One region of the Raskinella chloraquaticus genome, then DNA from elsewhere that is predicted to be linked to it. Evidence: predicted binding sites of a transcription regulator. Region 1 holds the regulator's gene; the other holds the start of a gene.
The links. Region 1 encodes PhoB, which activates phosphate uptake and scavenging genes when phosphate is short. Its sites were predicted from a motif close to TGTCATNNANCTGTCAT; they were not measured.
Positions count from the first base shown of each region.

Region 2: the regulator PhoB is predicted to act here: its motif matches at 3,280-3,296, upstream of pstS (phosphate ABC transporter substrate-binding protein PstS).

Region 1 is NZ_JAKFWN010000044.1:24,468-32,122, forward strand. It holds gene ACINK1_RS14200 (Hsp33 family molecular chaperone) at 1-758, opposite strand, end outside; gene argF (ornithine carbamoyltransferase) at 755-1,621, opposite strand; gene ACINK1_RS14210 (aspartate aminotransferase family protein) at 1,738-2,949, opposite strand; gene ACINK1_RS14215 (GcrA family cell cycle regulator) at 3,330-3,860, shown strand; gene phoB (phosphate regulon transcriptional regulator PhoB) at 3,910-4,620, opposite strand; gene phoU (phosphate signaling complex protein PhoU) at 4,634-5,365, opposite strand; gene ACINK1_RS14230 (ATP-binding protein) at 5,498-6,856, opposite strand; gene ppk2 (polyphosphate kinase 2) at 7,009-7,655, shown strand, end outside.
Region 2 is NZ_JAKFWN010000015.1:1,609-9,263, reverse strand. It holds gene pstB (phosphate ABC transporter ATP-binding protein PstB) at 1-174, opposite strand, end outside; gene pstA (phosphate ABC transporter permease PstA) at 178-1,020, opposite strand; gene pstC (phosphate ABC transporter permease subunit PstC) at 1,024-2,007, opposite strand; gene pstS (phosphate ABC transporter substrate-binding protein PstS) at 2,142-3,182, opposite strand; gene ACINK1_RS05395 (zinc-dependent alcohol dehydrogenase family protein) at 3,482-4,606, shown strand; gene ACINK1_RS05390 (pilus assembly protein) at 4,620-5,924, opposite strand; gene ACINK1_RS05385 (fumarylacetoacetate hydrolase family protein) at 6,308-7,066, shown strand; gene ACINK1_RS05380 (glutathione S-transferase N-terminal domain-containing protein) at 7,109-7,655, opposite strand, start outside.

The DNA.
Region 1 (7,655 bases):
ACCATCGGGTCGACCAGCTCATCGACGCTGATCGTCTCGACCAGCGCCTGGGCGGTCAGCCAAGCTTGATCGTCGCGATGGACGGGCGCCACGAAATCGGAGGGCGCATCGCCCGGCGGCAGATCGGCCATGCGCCGCCGCTCCGGACTTTCGGGCAGGAACTGCACCAGAAATCCGGTCGCCCGCCAGCCTGCCTGCATGGTGCCGTTGACCGGCGTGAAACTTTCAGCGACCGCCAGCTTGACGAGCGAGGGGATCTGTTCGGAGCGCAGGAAATAGGTGCTGGCCGCCTCCTCAAGGCTGGCGCCATCAAGCTCGACGATGCCCTGGTAGCGGTTTTTCATATCCGCGCCCTGATCGAGCGTCATCGCAAGATAGCCGCTGCCGAGGAGCTCCGGAGCGCTGATGCGTCCGGCTGATTGCGCTTGCGCCAGGCGTCCCTTGTCAAAGCTTGCGCAGGCGCGGATGCCGTCAGGGGCTTCGAAATCAGCAACCAGCATGCCGACCGGGCCATCGCCCTTGGTCTGCAGCACCATGCGGCCATCGAATTTGAGCGCGCTTCCCAGAAGCGTCGCCAGCGCTACCGCTTCGGCAAGCAATCGGGCAACGGGGCGCGGATAATCATGACGCGACAGGATGAGGTCGAGCACCGGGCCGAGCCTGACGATGCGCCCGCGCACGTCAAGGCTGTCCACCTGAAAGGGCAGAACACTATCATCGCGCACCGCGCGCGCCGGACGTGACGGCGCCTCGCTCACTCCTGCATGCCTCCCAGACACCAGGCAAGAATACCCTTCTGCGCATGCAGACGGTTCTCCGCCTCGTCGAACACCACCGAATTGGCGCCGTCGATGACGTCATCCGTCACTTCCTCGCCGCGGTGCGCCGGCAGGCAATGCATGAAGATGGCATCGCGCTTGGCGCGCGCCATCAGGCGCTTGTTGACCTGATAGCGCTTGAGGAGGTTGTGCCGGCGTTCCGCCTCGACATCGCCCATCGACACCCACGTGTCGGTGACGACACAGTCGACCCCGTCAACCGCCTGTTCGGGGTCCGTCGTGAAGGTGACATTGGCGCCTGCGCTGTGCGCCCATTCGATAACATCCTGACGCGGCGCCAGTTCAGGCGGCGCCGCCACCCTCAGTTCAAAGTCAAAGCGCGCGGCGGCATGCACCCAGGAAGCCAGAACATTATTGCCATCGCCCGACCACGCCACCTTGCGCCCGGCAATCGGCCCGCGATGCTCCTCGAACGTCATCACGTCCGCCATCACCTGGCAGGGATGCGAGCGCCGTGTCAGACCGTTGATGACCGGTACCGTCGCATTGGCCGCCAGCTCTTCGAGCACACCATGGTCAAGAATGCGGATCATGATGGCATCGACATAGCGCGACAGCACGCGCGCGGTGTCGGCAATCGTCTCGCCACGCCCCAATTGCATTTCGGCTGCCGTCAGCACCATCGTCTCGCCGCCAAGCTGGCGCATCGCCACGTCAAAGGATACGCGGGTACGCGTGGACGGGCGCTCGAAAATCATCGCCAGCATCTTGCCGGCAAGCGGTTTGTCCTGCGGTTTGCCGGCCTCGCGTGATGCCTTGGTCGCGCGGCTCCACTCGATCATGTGACGCAATTCCTTGCCCGACATGTCGCGCAGATCGAGAAAATGCTTCACCGCCGACACGGTTTTGCGCGCGCCGGAGCGCCGGGCCGAACTCAATGTCGACACGCCGTTTCTGCTCATGCCGCTTCCCCTTTTGTACTCGAAGCACGCGCCGTCTCGAATTCGCGGCAGGCATTTTCCAGGCTGACAAGGGCTTCATCGACGTCGCCGCGCGTGATTACCAGCGGCGGCAGGAGGCGCACCGTGTTGTCGCCGGCGCCAACCGTCAGCAGATGCTGCTTGCGCAGGGCCTGCACCACGTCGCCAACCGGCGGGATGACCTTGAGGCCCATCATCAGCCCTTCGCCACGCACGGCCTCGATCACCTGCGGATGGCGATCCTTCAGCGCCGCCAGCTTCTGCTTGGCATAGCCCGCAACATCGTTCACATGGTCGAGGAAGCCCGGCGCCAGCACCACATCAAGCACCGCATTGCCCACCGCGCAGGCCAGCGGATTGCCGCCAAACGTCGTGCCATGCGTGCCGGCCGTCATGCCGATGCCAGCCTCTTTGGTTGAAAGACAGGCACCGATGGGAAAGCCACCGCCGATGCCCTTGGCAATCGCCATGATATCGGGTGTGACATTGGCCCATTCATGCGCAAACAGCTTGCCGGTGCGGCCAACGCCCGTCTGCACCTCGTCGAAGATCAGCAGAAGGCCATGCTCGTCGCACAGGGCACGCAAGCCCCGCAGACATTGCGGCGGCACCGGGCGAATGCCGCCCTCGCCCTGCAGGGGTTCGATGAGGATGCCGGCAGTGTGCGGGCCGATGGCGGCCCTCACCGCCTCATGATCAGCGAAGGGGACCTGGTCAAAGCCATCGACCTTGGGTCCGAAACCCTCAAGATATTTGGCCTGTCCGCCCGCCGCAATCGTTGCCAGGGTGCGGCCATGAAAAGCCCCTTCAAAGGTGATCAGGCGATAGCGCTCGGGCGCTCCCTTGGCCGCATGATATTTGCGCGCCATCTTGATCGAGGCTTCAAGCGCCTCGGCGCCTGAATTGGTGAAGAAGGCATAATCAGCGAATGTCGCCTCGACGAGGCGGGCGCCCAGCTTTTCCTGTTCAGGAATGCGATACATGTTTGACACATGCCACAGCGTCTCGGCCTGCGCCTTGAGTGCCGCGACCAGATGCGGATGGCAATGTCCGAGCGAATTGACGGCAATGCCGGCGGCAAAATCAAGATAGGATGTGCCATCGGCGGTGAACAGGCGCGCGCCCTCACCTCGGGCAAATGCAAGCTCCGAACGGGCGAAGGCAGGCAGAAGCGGCGATGGCGTGGTCATGGGCGCATCCTTTCGGGCCGTTGGTCGTGAGCTTGGCTGGACTGACAAGCAGAGGGCTGCGGTACAAAAAAGCGAAAGCCGCCCACCGGCGGCCTGAGAGCATGAATTCTATTGAATCTTGAACTTATGTCAACTTTACGAAGGGTGAGGAAGGTTTCGTACGCGGACTCAACTTTGCCACACATCTGGGGATAACACGCTGACGGGGCCTGGCGCGCTTGCGCGTCAGATTCAGCCTGTAGTAGGTACGTAACTGCGGGCCACGACATATCGTGGTGGCGCAGTAATACAGCTTAACAGTCAAGGCGTGCGGAGCCGATTGCTACAGCAATAAGGCGAGCGCTGAGGGATTCCGTCCACGGACTGGCGGGGGGCATGATATGAACTGGACCGATGAACGCGTTGAATTGTTAAAGAAACTATGGACGGAAGACGGTTTGACCGCCACCCAGATCGCGCAGCAATTGGGTGGCATCACGCGTAATGCCGTGATCGGCAAAGTCCATCGGCTCGGCCTGTCGGGTCGGGCAAAGTCGGCAAGTCAGGCGCCACGCGCCGCCCGTCCGAAGCAGAAATCGACGGGTCATGTCCAGCGCACAGTGTCGTCCCGCCCCATCAGTTTTGGCGCCACCGCGCTCAAAATCGAGACCGAGGCCCAGATCGATGTCATTGCCCAGCCGGCGGTGATGATTCCTTTTCCCGCGCCAACGAACGACAAGATCGACATCACGCAACTCGGGTTTCGTACCTGCCGCTGGCCGATCGGTGATCCGGTCGCGACCGATTTCGGCTTCTGCGGCGCGGATAGCTCCAACGAAAAGCCTTACTGCCCCTATCATTGCGCGGTTGCCTATCAACCGTCCAATGAGCGCCGCCGCCAGGCGCAGCGCGATGTCCGCGCCAGGGTGTGAACGAGCCACCTTCGGCCGCAGAAAACGTCAGCCCGAGGCGCCGTCAGCCTCAGGCTGCAGCGCCGCGGCTGCTGAATTGATCATTGAATGAATAGCCAGCGCCCCGCACGGTGCGGATGGGGTCCATCATCTTTCCGCGATTGACGGCCTTGCGCAGGCGTCCGACATGAACATCGACAGTGCGCTCATCGACGTAGACGTCATGGCCCCATACACCGTCGAGCAATTGCATGCGCGAGAACACCCGCCCGGGCGATTGCATGAGAAATTCGAGCAGGCGGAATTCCGTCGGACCAAGATGGATCTCATGCCCGGCGCGTCGCACCCGGTGTGTCTCGCGATCAAGCTCGATATCGCCGGCACGCAGCTGGTTGGCCACCAGTTCAGGGCGGGAGCGGCGCAGGAGTGTACGCACGCGGGCCATCAGTTCGGGTATTGAAAACGGCTTGACGACATAATCATCAGCGCCCAGCGAGAGACCACGCACGCGCTCGCCCTCTTCCCCGCGCGCCGTCAGCAGAATGATCGGCAGACGTTCCGTTTCGCTCCGCGCCCTCAGCCGCCGGCACAGTTCAATGCCGCTGAGGCCCGGCAGCATCCAGTCGAGCAACACCAGATCCGGCTGATGCTCCCTGAGGCGCGTCTCGGCGTCGTCACCGCGCGCAACAGCATCAACCTTGTAGCCTTCCGCTTCCAGATTATAGCGCAGCAGCAAGGTCAGCGGCTCGTCGTCTTCGACAATCATCACCCGCGTATGCATGACCATGGTGGACCTACTGGGCGGCGGTGGGGATGCTGGATGTGTAGAGCGAATCATCACCTTTCGGCCGGTCTTCCGACAGATTTTCACCTGTCGAGACATAATACACCGTCTCGGCGATATTGGTGGCATGATCGCCGATGCGCTCGATATTCTTGGCCGTAAACAGGAGATGCGTGCAGGCGGTGATGTTGCGGGCATCCTCCATCATGTAGGTCAGCAGCTCGCGGAAGATCGAGGTGTACATCGCATCGATTTGCTCATCGCGTTTCCACACGCCGAGCGCCTTGCCCTGATCCTTCTGGGTATAGGCGTCGAGCACATGCTTGAGCTGTTCAAGCGCAATCTGGCTGATGTGGGAAACGCCATGCACCAGCTTCTGCGGCGGCACGCCGCTGCCCATGGCAATCACCCGCTTGGCGATATTCTTTGCCAGATCACCGATACGCTCAAGATCACTGCAGATGCGCAGCGCGCCGACAACATCGCGCAGATCGCTTGCAACCGGCTGTCGCCTGGCGATCAGCAAAATGGCGGCTTCTTCGACCTCCCGTTGCAACCTGTCGAGGCGCACATCGTCCCGAACGACAATCCCTGCGAGATCAAGGTCGCGTCGGCCGAGCGCCAGGACTGAATCAGCAACCGCCTTTTCAGCAAGCCCGCCCATTTCGGCGATCAGTCGCGTCAGATTTTCCAGCTCATCTTCAAACGCCTTGACGGTATGATCCACGGTATTTTTCCTCATGTCCTGTCGTGCAACACTCCTCGCAGCGAGGAGACGACACATTAGACAGCTTGATCGCAGCTTTTGCAGAAGTGCAAGCGGGTTACGCTTGCTTCCTGAGGCAATCGGGCGCGATGATCTGCGGAGACGTCTTTATGATCCTTCCTTGACAATAGGGTGACAGGACGCATCGCCTTGAAAGACTTCATCAAAACGCACGCAGAATGTCGAGCCCTCAGCGAGGGTGCTGTTGATCGTCAGCCGCGCCCGATGGCGGGCGAGGATGTGTTTGACAATCGCCAGTCCGAGCCCGGTGCCGCCCTTGGCGCGACTGGTCTGGGTATCGACCCGGTAAAAGCGTTCTGTCAGGCGGGGTAAATGTTCAGGTGCGATGCCAGGACCCTGATCGACCACGCTCACCCGCACCGCAGCCGCAAAGCCGTCTTGCGCCGGCTCGCGATCGATTATGATGCGCACCGTCTGTCCGTCGCCGCCATACTTGATGGCGTTCTCAATGAGATTTTCGAATACACGGTAGATTTCATCGCGCTCGGCCCTGATCGCGAAGGGCGCGCCCTCGCACGTCAGCTGCAATCGTGACTGGTTGTCATTGGCAAGCGGCGACAACGCATCGACCGTCTGGGCCACCACGGAGGACACGTCAATGACCGCCTGCGGCCTGACATGGGCGTTGAGCTCGATGTGTGACAGTGACAACAGATCATCGATGAGGCGCGACATGCGCAGGGCCTGCTGGCGCATGATGCCCAGAAAGCGGTCTCGCGCCGGCGTGTCGTTGCGGGCGGGTCCCTGCAGGGTTTCGATGAACCCGAGAAGGGAGGCGAGCGGCGTGCGCAACTCGTGACTGGCATTGGCGATGAAATCGACCCTCATCGTTTCAAGGCGCTGGCGCTTGGTTTCATCGTGAAGGATGATCAGCACATAATCAGGAATGCTGCCGGCAGATGACGGGTTGACGTGGATCGGCTCGACAAATGCCTCGAAGCTGCGCTCGATGGGAACTCTCTCGCCGAAGTGTACAGCCGGCGAGCGCCCGCCGGCGAGCACCAGGCGCAAGGCTTCCGTCACTGCGGGCACGCGCAGCACGAATGACAGTGGTTCGCCCATGCGCAGGCCGACAATGGCGCTGGCGGCTTGCTCATTATGCATGACGACGACGCCACGCCGGTTGACCACCACGCACGGATCAGGCAGCGCGGCGATCAGCAGCGCGCTGCGGTGATCGAGATCGCGACGCAGGTTATTTGCGGAGAAATCCGCCCGGTGCCGGCTATCGCTTGACGGGACGCTCGTCACAAAGATCGTGAGTGACAGTGCCAGGAACGCCACAGCACTCAGCCACCAGGGTGCATCACTCATCACAGCGAAGGCGATACAAACGGCGGCGCTGACGCCGATCAGCCACAGGCGTCCGCCGTCGGGCAGAAGCCGCACGCGCGCAGGCAAGGTCGCTGCGATGCGCGAGCGCTCCTGTTTGTCGATGACGCTCATGGGCCTCCGGGGAAGATGGCGTTCGGGAACAGGCTCGGCGACAAGTTTGCGGCGAATCGGTGACGAAGAGAAGACGCTTCCTTCAGCCTTTTGTCTGACACGCCGTTTCAGTGATATGTTTTCCTCCACGCTGGCAATCGGGGATTGAGCATATGGCACGAGGCATCAAAGGGCAGAACAAAGCCGGTGATTATGAGTCCTTCTCGCTTGATGCCAAAAAACTGCCAGCCGAGATCAGGGATCGCGCCTTCACATCCGGCGGCTATCCTTACGACAGCAAGTTCGACCGTGAGGACTACGATAAGCGCATCCATGAGCTGCAGATCGAACTTTTGAAGCTGCACGCCTGGACCCGCGACACGGGCGCGCGCATCGTCATTGTCTTTGAAGGGCGTGATGCCTCCGGCAAGGGAGGCACGATTGCCCGCTTCCTCCAGCACATGCCGCCACGGACCGCGCGGGCCGTCGCCTTGTCGAAACCTTCAGAAGCCGAGCAGGGCCAATGGTATTTCCAGCGCTACGTGTCGGCCATGCCGACGCGTGGTGATATCGTCCTGTTCGACCGCTCCTGGTATAATCGTGCCGCCGTTGAACCGGTCAACGGCTTCTGTACCAAGGATCAATGCAAGGCGTTCCTGAAAGAAGCACCGACGTTTGAGCGCATGCTGATCCGCGACGGCATCTACCTTTTCAAGATCTTTCTCGATGTCGGTCACGAAATGCAGCTCAAGCGCCTGTGGGCGCGCCACCAGGACCCTTTGAAGCTGTGGAAGCTTTCTCCGATCGATTTCAAGGCCGT
Region 2 (7,655 bases), on a different contig from region 1:
GATCATCGCGGTTACGCGCTTTTCGGGAAACGCCATGTTGATATCAAACAGGGCTTGCTTGCCGCTGTAAAAGAAATCGAGATTTTCGACGAGAATTTTGATGCCGTCGTCAACAGCATCAACATTGACCTTGCGCTCGGCCGCGATCAGGCCTGTGGTTGAAATATCATTCATAGGTCACTTCCCACGGCCAAGCGTCAGGAGCAGACGCGACACAATGTTAAGGCAAAGGACGCCAAGCGTAATCAGCAGGGCGCCAGCCCAGGCGATGCCAACCCATTCATCGAACGGGCTGCCGGCATATTGATAAATCGTCACGGGCAGGCTCGACATCGGCTTCGTCAGGTCAACCGACCAGTTGAGGCTGCCAAGAGAGGTAAACAGCAGAGGCGCTGTTTCACCGGCGGCACGAGCAATCGCCAGCAGGATACCGGTGACGATCCCGGCGCGCGCGCCGCGCAGCGTAACATTGGCAACGACATGCCAGTGAGGGGCACCAAGGGCGAAAGCTGCCTCGCGCAAGGCCGGCGGCACGAGGCGCAACATGTCCTCGGTCGCGCGCACCACCACCGGCAGAATAATGATGCCGAGCGCGATCGCTCCGGCAATACCCGAGAAGCCGCCGAAGGGGCGCACAAGGATCTGATAGACAAAAAGGCCGATGAGAATGGACGGGGCAGACAGCAGCACGTCGTTGATGAAACGGACGACCCGACCAAGCAGGCTGCGGTCGCCAAGCTCAGCCAGAAAAATACCGGCCAATACGCCGATGGGCGTGGCAATGATAACCGCCATTCCCACCTGGATCAGCGAACCGATGATGGCGTTTCTGAGCCCGCCGCCGCGACCGGGCGGCAGGGTATCGGTGACGAGGAGCGCGGTTGACAGCGATGAGGCGCCCCGGCTGACCAGGGTCCACAGGATCCAGGCGAGGAGCAGCAAGGCAACCCCCGCACTCAGCGTGGCAACGACCCGGAAGGTCGCATCACGGGCAAGCCGGAGGGGAAGACGTTGCGACATCGTTCAGGTCTCCAGCCGGCTTCTGACAAGGAAGCGAGCAACGGCAAGGACGATGAATGACAGCACAAAAAGCAGGAAGCCCAGTTCGAGCAGGGCAAAAAGCTTGAGAGAGCCGGGCGCAGCTTCCGGGAATTCGTTGGCAATCGTCGAGGCAATCGAGGCGCCTGGCGAAAACAGGGATGCCGAAATACGGTTGGCGTTGCCGATGACGAAGGTGACAGCCATGGTTTCGCCCAGAGCCCGTCCGAGCCCCAGCATGACGGCGCCGACGATTGCTGTGCGGCCATAGGGAATGGAAACCGCAGTGAAGACCTCGCTCGTGGTTGCGCCCACACCATAAGCCGCCTCCTTGAACATCGGCGGCACCGATTCAAGGACTTCAACGAAAAGCGCGGTGATGAAGGGCAGGATCATGAGGGCCATGATCAGCCCGGCGGTGAGAATGCCTGTGCCGATCGGCGCACCGGAAAAGAGCGTGCCAATCACCGGCACCACTCCAAGCGTGCTGGCGAGCGCGGGCTGGACATAGGTTGCCATCAGAGGCACGACGACGAAAAAACCCCACATGCCAAAAATGATCGAAGGGATCGCGGCAAGCAGCTGAATGGCGGTGCCGATGGAGCGACGCAGGACCGGTGGCGCTACTTCGGTCAGGAAAAAGGAGATACCGAACGCCGCAGGGACAGCAACCACAACGGCAATGACAGCGGTGATAATTGTTCCGTAGACGGCAACCACGGCGCCGTATTTTTCGGTGACCGGGTTCCAGGCTGAACTGGTAAAGAAATCAATGCCGAAGGCATAGAGAACCGGTAAACCGCCGTGAAACAACAGGATGATGATGAGGCCGAGCAGTGTCAGAACCAGGATGCCAGCAGCATAAAGCACGCCCCGGAAAATGACATCAGAGGCCTGCTCGCCCCGGGCAAAGCCACGGTGCCGCGATACGGGGGCAGAGGATAACGTGCCTACTGCAACATCACTCACTGGCAAAACCCTCTACTTGTCGCTTCACCGCAACGCCCCACCCTATCACGACGCGTGTCGGGTGCGACATGTATCACGCGCCAGCACCGGGGAGCCGGCGGGCAGATCGGGCCCGCCGGACTGTGCCCGAGCGCTTATTTCTTCCACACCGGATTGCCGGCGCTGTCCTTGATCTCGCTTTCCCAGGCCGTCTTGACCCGCGCGGTCACGCTGGCGGGAAGCGGGATGTAGTGCAGCTTCTCCGCCGTGGCGCCGCCATTGGCGAACGCCCAGTCGAAGAATTTCATGACAGCCAGAGACTGTTCGGCTTTGGCCGGGTTCTTCGGCAACAGAATGAAGGTGGCGCTGGTGATCGGCCAGGTGGTGTCGCCGGGAGTGTTGATCATGCTGGCAGCGAAATCCTTGGCACCGGCCCAATCAGCATTGGCAGCAGCGGCCTGAAACGCCGGGGTCGAGGGCGAAACAAACTTGCCCGCCTTGTTCTTAAGCTGCGCCGTCACAAGGTTGTTGGCAGCGGCATAAACATGCTCAACGTAGCCGATGGCGCCCTTGGAATTCTTCACCGAGGCGGCGACACCGTCATTGCCCTTTGCACCATTGCCGGCAGGCCAGGAAATCGAGGTGGCAACGCCTACTTTCTCTTTCCATTCCGGGCTGACGGCCGCCAGATACGACGCGTAGACGAAGGTTGTTCCTGATCCGTCCGAGCGGTAGGCCGGGATGATCGCCAGATCAGGCAGCTTGACGCCTTCATTGAGGTCAGCGATCCGCTTGTCGTTCCATTTGGTGACCTTGCCGAGGTAGATGTCGGCGACCAAAGGGCCGTCAAGTTTCAACTGGTTGGCGGCGATACCATCAAGGTTGACGATGATGACGACCGAGCCGATGACGGCGGGGAACTGAAGAAGCTTGCCGGCAGCGAGCTTGTCGCCGGCAACAGGCGCGTCGGAGGCGCCGAAATCGACGGTCCGGTTGAGAATCTGGGTTTGCCCACCACCCGAGCCAATCGCTTGATAATTCAGGCTTTCGCCGGATTTTGCCTTGTAATCAGCCGCCCAGGCGGCATAGACCGGCGCCGGGAAGGTGGCGCCTGCGCCTGTGAAATCAACGGCTTTGGCAACTGGCGCGGCAAATGCCAGTCCGGCCACTGAACCGGCCAACATAATTGCGCGCATGCCGTTTCGACTCATCAAGGACATCATTATCTCCAAAGCAGGTTTCCGATCGGGAAGGTTACTTAAGGTCTGTCACGCGCTGTTCTAGCTGCCCTGTGCGACACATTCACGACAGTCGGACGTGATGTACTAATGTGCCAATTTATTGTTTAGTATCATGCTTCTACGCCCATTTTGTTTGTACCAGAATGAGTTTCCCTCTGATCTGATTGGCGCCGGCGCGGCGGGACTGCGGCCTGTCGCTTGACCTTCAGGCGCGCGCGGCAGAGGCTTGCAACATCTCGAAGCAGGATGAGCTCATGAAAACCAAAGCGGCTTTGCTGAAATCAGCGCCTGTGGAGCGCCCTTTCCATGTCACCAGGCCGCTCGTCATCGAGGAGGTTGATCTTGCCGCCCCCGGTCCAGGCGAGGTGCTGGTGCGGGTGGTAGCCGCAGGGCTCTGCCATTCCGATCTGTCGGTGATCAATGGCGATCGGCCACGACCGGTGCCGATGGCGCTTGGCCATGAAGCGTCAGGCGTGGTGCTGGAGACAGGCGCCGGCGTTGATCAGCTGACGGCGGGCGATCACGTCGTGTTCGTCTTCATGCCGTCCTGCGGCCATTGCAATCCCTGCGCGGAGGGCCGACCGGCTTTGTGCGAGCCCGGCGCAGCGGCGAATGGAGCGGGAACATTGCTTGGCGGCCATCGGCGCCTCGCGTGGAACGGCCATGCCGTCCATCATCATGTCGGCGTATCGGCCTTTGCCGAGCATGCCGTGGTTTCGCAGCGCTCGCTGGTCAAGATTGATCGAGATTTTCCACTTGATATCGCGGCCATGTTCGGCTGCGCCGTTCTGACCGGCGTCGGCGCTGTGGTCAACACGGCGCAGATACGCCCCGGTCAGTCGGTTGCTGTCATCGGCCTTGGTGGCGTCGGGCTGGCGGCTCTGCTGGGGACGGTGGCGGCGGGAGCGGAAACGATCATCGCGGTTGATCTTGCCGAGGACAAGCTGGACATAGCGCGCCACCTCGGGGCGACCCATGCGGTGAACGCCGCCAACGCCGATGCGGCCGATCAGATCCGGCAGGTGAGTAAAGGCGGAGTTGACATCGCGGTTGAGCTTGCCGGCTCGGTCAAAGCCTTCGAACTTGCCTATCGGGCGACCAGGCGCGGTGGTCAGACAGTGACGGCGGGCCTTGCCAATCCCGCCCATGCCCTGTCCATCCAGCAGGTATCGCTGGTGGCCGAGGAACGGACGGTGAAGGGAAGTTATATCGGCAGCTCTGTGCCGATGCGCGATCTGCCACGCTATATGGGGCTCTATCGTCGCGGCAAACTGCCCATCGACAAGCTTCTGACCAGCCGCAGCTCGCTTGCCGGGATCAACGAGGCGCTGGAGGCGCTCGCCAGCGGCAGGACGGTGCGCCACATTTTCGACCTGTGAGACGGCGCCTCGATCAGCTGCCGACGCGGATGCCTGTCACCTGACCGAGGATCTGCTGGAACACGGCGTTGAGTTGCGAGGCATCGCTCACGGGGAAATAGCTTGAGGAGTCGCTGGCGCAATCGCGCAGCAGAGCGCTCTGGCCATCAAGAACGCCGATGGTGAAGACGCGGACCGAGCGCGCCTTGGCGTCGTTGCAGGCGAGCGTCATACGGTCATCGACCGCAGAGCTGCTGGCCGAACCATTTCCCGCAAAGCGGTTCTGTGTATTGGCACCGTCGGTCAGCAGAACAAGGAATTTTTTGGTGAACGGATCAGACGAGCTATTGGTGCCGAAGGGATTGTCGCTGCGCAGCGTCGCCATGCCCATCACCATGCCCATGGTGATGTTGGTGGCACCCGTCGGCTGCATGGAGTTCACGCCGGTGCGAATTGCCTCGAGGTCGGTGGTCAGCGTCCGCATGGGTACAATCTGCGCACCCGGCGAGGCCGAGCCGGTTGTATAATAATGGCAGAATGAAGCGACATATCTGGTGTTGGTGACACCGCTGACTCCATCGCTCCTGGTATCATAATTGAAATAGCTCTGGTCGCGATCCGACAGGCAGCCATTCCAGTTGGCAGGTGTTGGCGCATTGCGTGAGATGCCGACCGACTGGAGATAGGTGCGCAAGGACGTATTGGTAACACCGACGTCATAGCGCAGATAGTTGGCGTTGGGGTTGGCGGTGCCGATGTTGACCTGCGTGTTGAACGGCACCAACGACACTTTCACATCGCCCGGCGTGCGCGAATAATTCTGCAAACTGGTCAACAGATTATTGGCCGCTGTTTTCAGCGACTGGATCTTGCCGTTCTGTGCCATCGACCCCGTATTATCGAGCGCAAGCGCGATCTCGACTGAAGATTGCTGGTTGAGCGTGGTCGAGCGCGCGCCGATGGTCACACTCGAAACGCCGATGATGCTGGCAATTCCCGTCGGCAGTGTTTCGCTCGCACTGACGTTCAAGGTTGCGTTGGCGTAGCTGGTGACAACCTGCGGCACGGGGATGCCGTAGGGCGGCGTGTAAATGGATTGAAAGAAGGACTGCGCCGTCGACTGCACGACGTTTGCCGGTGTGCCTTGCGGCAGGTGAATGACGGAAAGCGCGGTGGCATCAACGGCTGCCTGGAGGCGGCTGCGTTCGGTCGCGGCGCGACTGTAGTCGATCGCTGCGCTTGCAAGCCCAAGAACGGGGATGACAACGATGGCGAAGATCGGGGCAATTGCGCCACCCCGGTCGGCCAGAAAACGTTGAATGTGCGACAGAATTAACAAAACACTGACCCTCGATGTTCTCGTTGACCAGTAATTGCAAAATCCTTGCCAGTTGTGCCATGTCCCAAAAGAGGACAAATCTGCCTATCTATGGTGGTGTTGGTATTTTATCTGCACGTCAGACGCTAAGTGTGTGTGCCAAAATATTGCATAATTATTTTTGCAACTGTGTCACACATCTGAATACTTTTACATAAACTGTTCGTTTTTTTGAAAGCATTCGTTGATATCTGTGGTCATCGGACTGCCATCGAGCCGCCTTCGCCGCAACCATGGCGATGAAATCATTGCCCCGCGAAACGCCAGCCGTTTATAGATAGGCGCTCTTGCCGGGCGTGCTCGACAGAGAACATGGCCGTTTCGCCAATCCGATGGGGAATGCGATGACCAACACCACACACTCGCTCGCCAGTGCACTTGCCGCCGGGCATAAATCGCCCCCTGCCATGCTCGCCGGCTTACCGGTCCCGGCTGATTACGCGGCGGCGATGAAGGTCCAGGCCGAGGTTGCCGGCACACTCAAGGCAAGGGTGGCGGGTTGGAAAGTCGCGATCCGCCCTGACGGCGTGGCGGTGGCAGCGCCGCTTTTTGACCATCTCGTCAGCACCGCCCGCACCTTCCCCGTCGCGCCGTCAGGACTGATGGGAATTGAAGTCGAGATCGGCCTGCGCCTGGCGCGCGATCTGCCTCCCCGCCCTGGCGCTTTGTATACGCGCGCTGATATTGTGGCGGCGAGCGACCAGATTTTTATCGGTATCGAGATCGTCTCGACCCGCCTCACCGACCATGGCAACGCCCCCTTCCCGCTGGTGCTCGCCGATAACATGGCCAATGGCGCCTACATTATCGGCGACGTCCTCACGACATGGGACAGATTTGACCTCGGCAACCTGATGACGCGGCTCAGCTTCGATGGCATCGAGGTCCATGCCAGGCGTGGCGGCCACGGCAATGGCGATCCTCTGACGCCCGTCATTGCCTATGCCAATCAGCCGCTTGATCATCTGGGTGGATTTCGTGCCGGACAGATCGTCACCACCGGCACGCTGTGCGGGCTTGTTCCCGTCAAGGCCGACGCGCTGGTTGAAGCCAGCATCGAGGACATTGGCAAGGCAAGCGTCAAGCTGCAGCCCCGCGCCTGACACGTTGATCAACCATGGCGGCCAGCGATAGGTACGCTAACGTCAGCGGGTGGTTGTTGACGTCTGGCCGAAGAGAATCTTCTTGCCTTCCTCGGTGACCGCCGGCTGGCCGCGGTAGGCCTCGCCCCTGGCGTAGGCAGCGATAACCGCCGGGCGCGCCTTGATCATCTCATACCAGCGCTGGACATGCGGGAAGTCCTCCAGCTTCTGGCTCTGCTTCTCATGCGACACAACCCATGGGTAGGCCGCCATATCGGCGATCGAATAGGCGCTGCCAATAAAGTCGCGCCCTTCGAGACGACGGTTGAGCACACCGTAGAGACGGTTGGTCTCGTTGACATAGCGATTGATGGCGTAAGGGATTTTTTCGGGGGCGTACTGGCTGAAATGATGGTTCTGACCGGCCATCGGCCCCAGACCGCCCATCTGCCAGAACAGCCATTCGAGCACCGCCTGCCGCTGGCGCATATCGCCGGGAAGGAATTTACCGGTCTTCTCGGCGAGATAAAGCAGGATGGCGCCTGATTCGAAGACCGAAATTGCCGCCCCCCCATCCTGCGGTGCGCGGTCGATAATCGCCGGCATACGG